Regions from separate parts of the Mycobacterium sp. SMC-11 genome, predicted to be linked through region 1. Evidence: predicted binding sites of a transcription regulator. Region 1 holds the regulator's gene; the other holds the start of a gene.
The links. Region 1 encodes LexA, which represses DNA repair genes until DNA is damaged. Its sites were predicted from a motif close to CGAACANNTGTTCG; they were not measured.
Positions count from the first base shown of each region.

Region 1 (3,401 bases):
CGTGGCGGTGAGGTGGTTCTGCGCGGGCTGGCCGACTGCGCCCATGTCCAGCGTGTACGACAACTCATCGCCGTCGAGGCGATAGTGGCGGCCCAGGACGGTCACTTCTTTGGCCGTCGGCGCCAGCCCGATCGTCGGCGCGGACATCTGTAGGTCCACGCCGTTGGCTGTGACCGTGTAGCTGCCTACCTCGATCTCGGTGATACCGCTGGGATGCGCCAGCACCCACTCGATCTGACCGGGTTGCGGCACCCGCAGGTAGCCGGTCTCGGCATGCAGGGGCAGGCCATCGGCGGGCGACTTGGTCTTCTGGCTGTACACCAGGAACGGCTTGCCGACGTGTGAGAACACCACCTCTTCGAGGTAGTCGAATGACGCGATCGTGGGATACACCCCGGATCCCTGGCCCGACCAGGTGCCCAACAGCGGGGCCAACTCCACAAGGTTCGGATGCAACTCGGGTGCCATGGCGCCAGCGTAGTGCGCGGTGACGCCCGCACGGCTCAACTGGTGCTGGGCATCTCGCGGTGTTCGCGCAGGGCCTCGATCTCCCGCTCGAAGTCGGCGGCCGAGGAAAAGGATCGGTACACCGAGGCGAATCGCAGGTAGGCGACTTCGTCGAGTTCACGCAGCGGACCCAGGATTGCCAGGCCCACCTCGTGGCTGGGAATCTCCGGCGAACCTGCCGCTCGCACAGCGTCTTCCACCTGCTGAGCCAGCAGATTCAGCGCATCGTCATCGACCTGGCGGCCCTGGCAGGCCCGGCGCACGCCGCGCATGACCTTCTCCCGGCTGAACGGCTCGGTGACGCCACTGCGTTTGACCACGGCCAACACCGCGGTTTCCACCGTGGAGAATCGGCGACCGCATTCCGGACAGGACCGACGGCGCCGAATGGCCTGGCCTTCATCGGCTTCGCGGGAATCCACCACCCGGGAGTCTGGATGGCGACAAAACGGGCAGTGCATTGCCGCTCCTTCGCCGTGCCGGGAACCCGCACCCTCAGACAGCTGGGGCACCGTGGGCCATTGGGACAACTGCGAGCGTACCTGCGCGGGTTCCCGGCGGCGCTGCGCAGTCGCCGCGAGCGGCGACCGAAGCGACACGGCGACCTCAGCCCAGCGGAGCGATCAGCGTCTGGCCGGCGTCCAGGGCCACCGACTCCAGGCTGTTGAGCTCGCGGATGCGCTCGATGACCTGTCCGGCCGGCGCGTCCGGTGCGACGCGGGCCGCCAGGTGCGCCAGGCTCTCGCCGCTCTGGACGCGCACCACGCCGAGCTGGTCGGGCACCGCGGAGGCACCGCCGGCTGCTGCCGCGCCGAACTGGGCGATCAGCCCGAGCCACACAGTGATACCGGCGGCGACCAGAGCCAGCACGACGGTGGTCGCCGGGGTGATGGCCTTGACGGGCTGCGGCCGGTGCGGCGCACGGGACATCAGCACCCCGGAACCGCGGTGCCGTAGCGGGGCGCCGCCGGGCCGCGGCCGGACCAGCCGCGCCGGCTGGGTGCGGATCGGGTATGCGCGGCCCGAGGTCCGAGGACCGCGATGCAGCTGGGCCCGCTCGTTGCGGGTCTGCTCGAACGTCGGGGCGATCGTCTCGATGAGCATCATGTGCGGTTCTCCCTCACTCGGCGTCGGCGACCCTGTTCGCTCGACTGTTCGAATACTAATCGATTGTATGTTCGATGTCCGAACACGTGATCGAATCGTTGTCGAAAACATTAGCGAAGGGGTCCGACAAGTCGTCGACGCTTTCGAACGCCCGCGCGACACACCTCGAACACATGTTTGATTAATCGCAGCTATGCGACTAGATTCGCCCCCATGAGTGACAGCAGCAGTAACCCGGCGGGCCCGGACTCAGCGCTGACCGCGCGGCAGCGCACGATCCTGAACGTCATCCGCGCTTCGGTGAACGAGCGGGGTTACCCGCCGAGCATCCGCGAGATCGGCGATGCCGTCGGGCTGACCTCGACCTCCTCGGTTGCTCATCAGCTGCGCACGCTCGAACGCAAGGGCTATCTGCGCCGTGACCCCAACCGGCCCCGCGCGGTCGACGTCCGCGGCCAGGACGACATCACCGGCGCCGTCGAGGCCGCGCAACGCACCGAGTTCGCCGGTTCGGATGCGCTGCCCGAGCCCGCTTTCATTCCAGTTCTGGGCCGGATCGCGGCCGGCGGGCCGATCCTGGCCGAGGAAGCCGTCGAGGATGTCTTCCCGCTCCCCCGCGAGCTGGTCGGTGAAGGTGAGCTGTTCTTGCTCAAGGTGGTCGGCGAATCGATGGTGGACGCCGCGATCTGCGACGGCGACTGGGTTGTGGTGCGCCAGCAGAACGTCGCCGACAACGGCGACATCGTGGCCGCAATGATCGATGGCGAGGCAACCGTCAAGACGTTCAAACGCACCGGCGGTCAGGTCTGGCTGATGCCGCACAACCCCATTTTCGATCCCATACCCGGCAACGATGCGGTGGTGCTGGGCAAAGTCGTCACCGTCATCCGCAAGGTCTGATCATGTTCGCGCCGTGCCCACCGTTCGATGCGGAGTCGGCGCGACAGAAGGTCCAAGCCGCCGAGGACGCCTGGAACACCCGGGATCCCGCACGTGTGGTGCTGGCCTACACAGAAGACTCGGTGTGGCGCAACCGGGACGAGTTCCTCACCGGGCGCGCGGAGATCGAAGCATTTTTGCGGCGCAAGTGGGCCGCCGAACGTGACTACGCACTACGCAAAGAGCTGTGGTGCTACCAGGACAACCGGATCGCGGTGCGCTATCAGTACGAATGCTGCGACGCCGACGGCCAGTGGTGGCGCAGCTACGGCAACGAGCTGTGGGAGTTCGCCGCCGACGGCCGAATGAGCCGCCGCGAATCCAGCATCAACGACATCCCGATCACCGCGGCGCAGCGGCGCCTCTTCGGCCCGCGCCCGCAGCGCGAACGCGACCTGCCGCTGCCGCTGCGGTGATCAGCCGGCCCTGGTGAAGCCGTTGAGCCGCGCGGCATCCTCGGTGGCGAACCAGATCTCGGCGAGGGTGTCGTCATACAGCGCGTTCTGCGGGGTGTAGTAGAGCCCCGAGCCGATGTTCGCCTTGATCGGGTAGCCGTTCGGCTGCTGATACGGGTCGTCCAGCGGCAGGTGCATCACCGGGTGTACCGATTCGTCGATACCGAAGTTGCGCGGTTCGCCACCACCGCCGAAGGTGCGGGTGTCCGTGCCACCGCCGAACCTACGGGGCTCTGCGACAGCGCCGAACCCCCGTGGGTCCGCCCCGCCACCGCCGTGCCCCACGGCATGCCGACCGGTGCCGAAATCTTCTTCGGTCACCACCCGGGTGGGGGCGGTGTCGGTGTCGTCATCGTCGTCGACCTCCGCCTCGCTTTCGTGCTCGCCGTAGTG
Region 1 covers NZ_CP176430.1:2,850,608-2,854,008, forward strand. The annotation lists gene ACKY0X_RS13395 (peroxynitrite isomerase) at 1-468, opposite strand, end outside; gene nrdR (transcriptional regulator NrdR) at 504-968, opposite strand; gene ACKY0X_RS13405 (LysM peptidoglycan-binding domain-containing protein) at 1,114-1,614, opposite strand; gene lexA (transcriptional repressor LexA) at 1,828-2,514, shown strand; gene ACKY0X_RS13415 (nuclear transport factor 2 family protein) at 2,517-2,969, shown strand; gene ACKY0X_RS13420 (LGFP repeat-containing protein) at 2,970-3,401, opposite strand, start outside.

Region 2 (3,401 bases), 610 kb from region 1:
CGCCGCGATCTCGGCGTCGGTGGGGTTGCCCCGCAACACCTTGATGAGTGGCTCGGCCGCCACAGGAGTCTCCTCGACCGCGGTGGTCGCTTCGTTCTCTTCGCTCACAAGCTCGCTCGTGCCGCTCACAGGGGAATGTTTCCGTGCTTCTTGGGCAGCGGCTGGACGATCTTGCGTTCCAGCAGTCGCAGCGACGTGGCGATGTAGCCGCGGGTGTGCGACGGCGGGATCACCGCGTCGACGTAGCCCCGCTCCGCGGCGACGTAGGGGTTCACCAGCGTGTCCTCGTACTCCTGCTGGAGCTGCAGGCGCAGCGCGTCGACGTCGTCGCCGTTCTTCGAGGCCTCGTTGAGCTGCTGGCGGTAGACGAACCCGACCGCGCCGGAGGCGCCCATCACCGCGATCTGGGCCGTCGGCCAGGCCACGTTGACGTCAGCGCCCATCTCCTTGGACCCCATGACGCAGTACGCGCCGCCGTAGGCCTTGCGGGTGATGACGGTGATCTTGGCGACGGTGGCCTCACCGTAGGCGTAGAGCAGCTTGGCGCCGCGCCGGATGATGCCGTTGTATTCCTGCTCGGTACCGGGCAAGAAGCCGGGTACGTCGACCAGCAGCACGATCGGGATGTTGAAGCAGTCACAGGTCCGGATGAACCGGGCGGCCTTCTCCGAGGCGTTGATGTCCAGGCAGCCGGCGAACTGGGTCGGCTGGTTGGCCACGATGCCGACGGTGCGGCCCTCCACGCGACCGAAGCCGACGATGATGTTCTGCGCGTAACCGGCCTGGACTTCCAGGAACTCGTCGTCGTCGAGGATCCGGGTGATGACCTCGTGCATGTCGTACGGCTGGTTCGGCGAGTCCGGGATCAGCGTGTCGAGCTCGAGGTCCTCTGCGGTGAGGTTGTCCTCGATGGCGCCCTCGGCGGCCGGCACCGGGAAGTGCGGCGGGTCGGCGTAGTTGTTCGGCGGCAGGTAGCTCAGCAGGTCGCGGACGTAGTCCAGCGCGTCCTGCTCGCCGGAGGCGACGTAGTGCGCGGTGCCGGACTTACCCATGTGGGTGTGTGCCCCGCCGAGCTCCTCCTGAGTGACCTCCTCGCCGGTGACGGTCTTGATCACGTCGGGGCCGGTGATGAACATCTGGGAGGTCTGGTCGACCATCACGATGAAGTCGGTCAGGGCGGGGGAGTACACGTGGCCGCCGGCCGCCGCGCCCATGATCAGCGAGATCTGCGGGATCACGCCCGAGGCCAGGATGTTGTTGTGGAAGATCTTGCTGTACAGGCCCAGCGAGACCACACCCTCTTGGATGCGGGCACCAGCGCCGTCGTTGATCCCGATCAGCGGCCGGCCGGTCTTCATGGCCAGCTCTTGGACCTTGACGATCTTCTCGCCGTAGACCTCGCCGAGGCTGCCGCCGAACACGGTGGCGTCCTGGCTGAAGATGCAGACCTCGCGGCCGTCGATGGTGCCGTAGCCGGTCACCACACCGTCGCCGAGCGGACGCTTGTCGGCCAGGCCGAAGTTGGTGCTGCGGTGCTTGGCCAGCGCGTCGAGCTCGACGAAAGAGCCCTCGTCAAGCAGGGCGTAGACCCGTTCCCGAGCGGTCAGCTTGCCCTTGGCATGCACCTTCTCGACCGCGGCCTCACCGACCGGGTGCAGGGTCTCCTCGGTCCGACGCTTGAGGTCGGCGAGCTTGCCCGCAGTGGTGTGGATGTCGACGACATGCTCGGCTTGCGCCTCTACGTGGGCCTCACCGGAGTGCTCAGTAACACTGGTCATAAGAAATGATCTTAAAGTGCGGGCCATCGGATCGCCCGACCGGACCGGTTAAGGAACGTCGTCGCCGTCTGGGCCGTCGGTGTCGATCGCCGCCTGTGAGGGCGTGCCCTTCACACAGGGGGCGGGGTCATTCGGGTTGCACATTCCGGGTGCGGCCCAGTGGGCCAACACCGCGTCCCACGTGGCGCGGGCTTGCGGACCCAGGAATCCTTTGATGGGGGTCATACCGTCACGGTCCTGGTTACCCAGCGCCACACCACGATGTTGGCGCGCTGGTCGTCGCTGTAGTTGCCGTCGGGGTGCAGGTAGTCGTTGCGTCGAAGACTTGGACGACCTCGTCGCGATTGTTCGAACGCATGTACTAAAGAGTAGCTCCGGGGTCCGACAGGTCGCAGAAAGTATCCACAGCCAAAACGGCTGTGACGCAAGTGAATGCAGTGACGCAGCCTCATTCAGGCGCCGGATCAGGCGGCTGCGGTGCCGGGCTCGGGCGGTTCGGTGACTTCCTTGACGAAATCGCCGAGGTAGCGGATCGCCCGTCGCCCCTCGGGCAGTACATCGGCCGCCAACGGGAAGTCGTGAACCTGGCCCTCCCACAAATGCAGATCGCAACGCACACCGGCCGTGTCCAGCCGCTGCGCCATGGCTTCGGCGTCGGGCAACAGCAGCTCGTCGGTGCTTGCGTGGATGGCGACCGGCGGCAGCAACGACAGGTCGGCATCCATCGGCGACGCGGCGCGGGCGCGAAGCAGGTATCGGGTGAAAGCCATCAGCGCCTCGCACGGGAACATCGCACAACGCCGGGCGTTGCGGTGCTGAAGCTTTGCGGTGGGATCTGCATCGGTGAATGGTGAAACCGTCGCTATACCAGCAGGTTTCACTAGATCGGACTGCGCGGCCGCCAGGGCGGTCATGAAGGCCAGGTATCCGCCCGCGGAATCACCGGCGATCACGATCTGGTCCGGGTCGTAGCCACGGCGAAGCAGCCAGCGCAGCCCGCTCAGGCCGTCGTCGACGGCATCAGCGATCCGATGTGCGGGCAACATCCGGTAATCGATGTTGAGAACGCTGGCATCGGCCGCTCGGGACAATCGAGTTACCAGTGAACGATGCGTGTTGAGCCCGCAGGTCAAAAACGCCCCGCCATGTAGATAGAGGATGGCCCGCTGCCTCGAGGCGCCGGCTGCCTGAACCTGTTCGGCGACACAGTAACCCAGGCGAAATCGCTCGACGCGCGCTGCCTGCCGGTGCGGCACCAAACCGGCCAGTCGATCGACCGATGCGAGCGGCCACGCTAAGTCCGGCCGAACTGCCCACGCGCGCACCAGGTTCTTGACGACGAATCGACTGGCCAACGACACAGCGACCGATTGTGCGCTGTGGCGGCGGTGAATTCGCCTCGTCAACAATCCCCCGGTGACCATGTCGATCACCTCCTCCATCCATTCGGTTACCCGTGCGTCGGGCGTTTCAACCGGTGTGGCTGCAGCGCTGGTGAGTAAGCTGACGAAATGAGTCTTGCGCCACGGCCGCCCCTGGATGTGACCGCTCTACGGGGCGGCCTGACCGGGCCGAACGGGCCGTGGCGCGTCGTCGATGTCGTCGAGGACACCGGTTCCACCA
Region 2 covers NZ_CP176430.1:3,457,373-3,460,773, reverse strand. The annotation lists gene ACKY0X_RS16405 (acyl-CoA carboxylase subunit epsilon) at 1-108, opposite strand, end outside; gene ACKY0X_RS16400 (acyl-CoA carboxylase subunit beta) at 126-1,778, opposite strand; gene ACKY0X_RS16395 (DUF222 domain-containing protein) at 1,827-2,033, opposite strand; gene ACKY0X_RS16390 (alpha/beta hydrolase) at 2,243-3,202, opposite strand; gene ACKY0X_RS16385 (biotin--[acetyl-CoA-carboxylase] ligase) at 3,290-3,401, shown strand, end outside.
Region 2: a site for LexA is predicted at 2,128-2,141, ahead of ACKY0X_RS16395 (DUF222 domain-containing protein). Genes of this name have one in related genera too.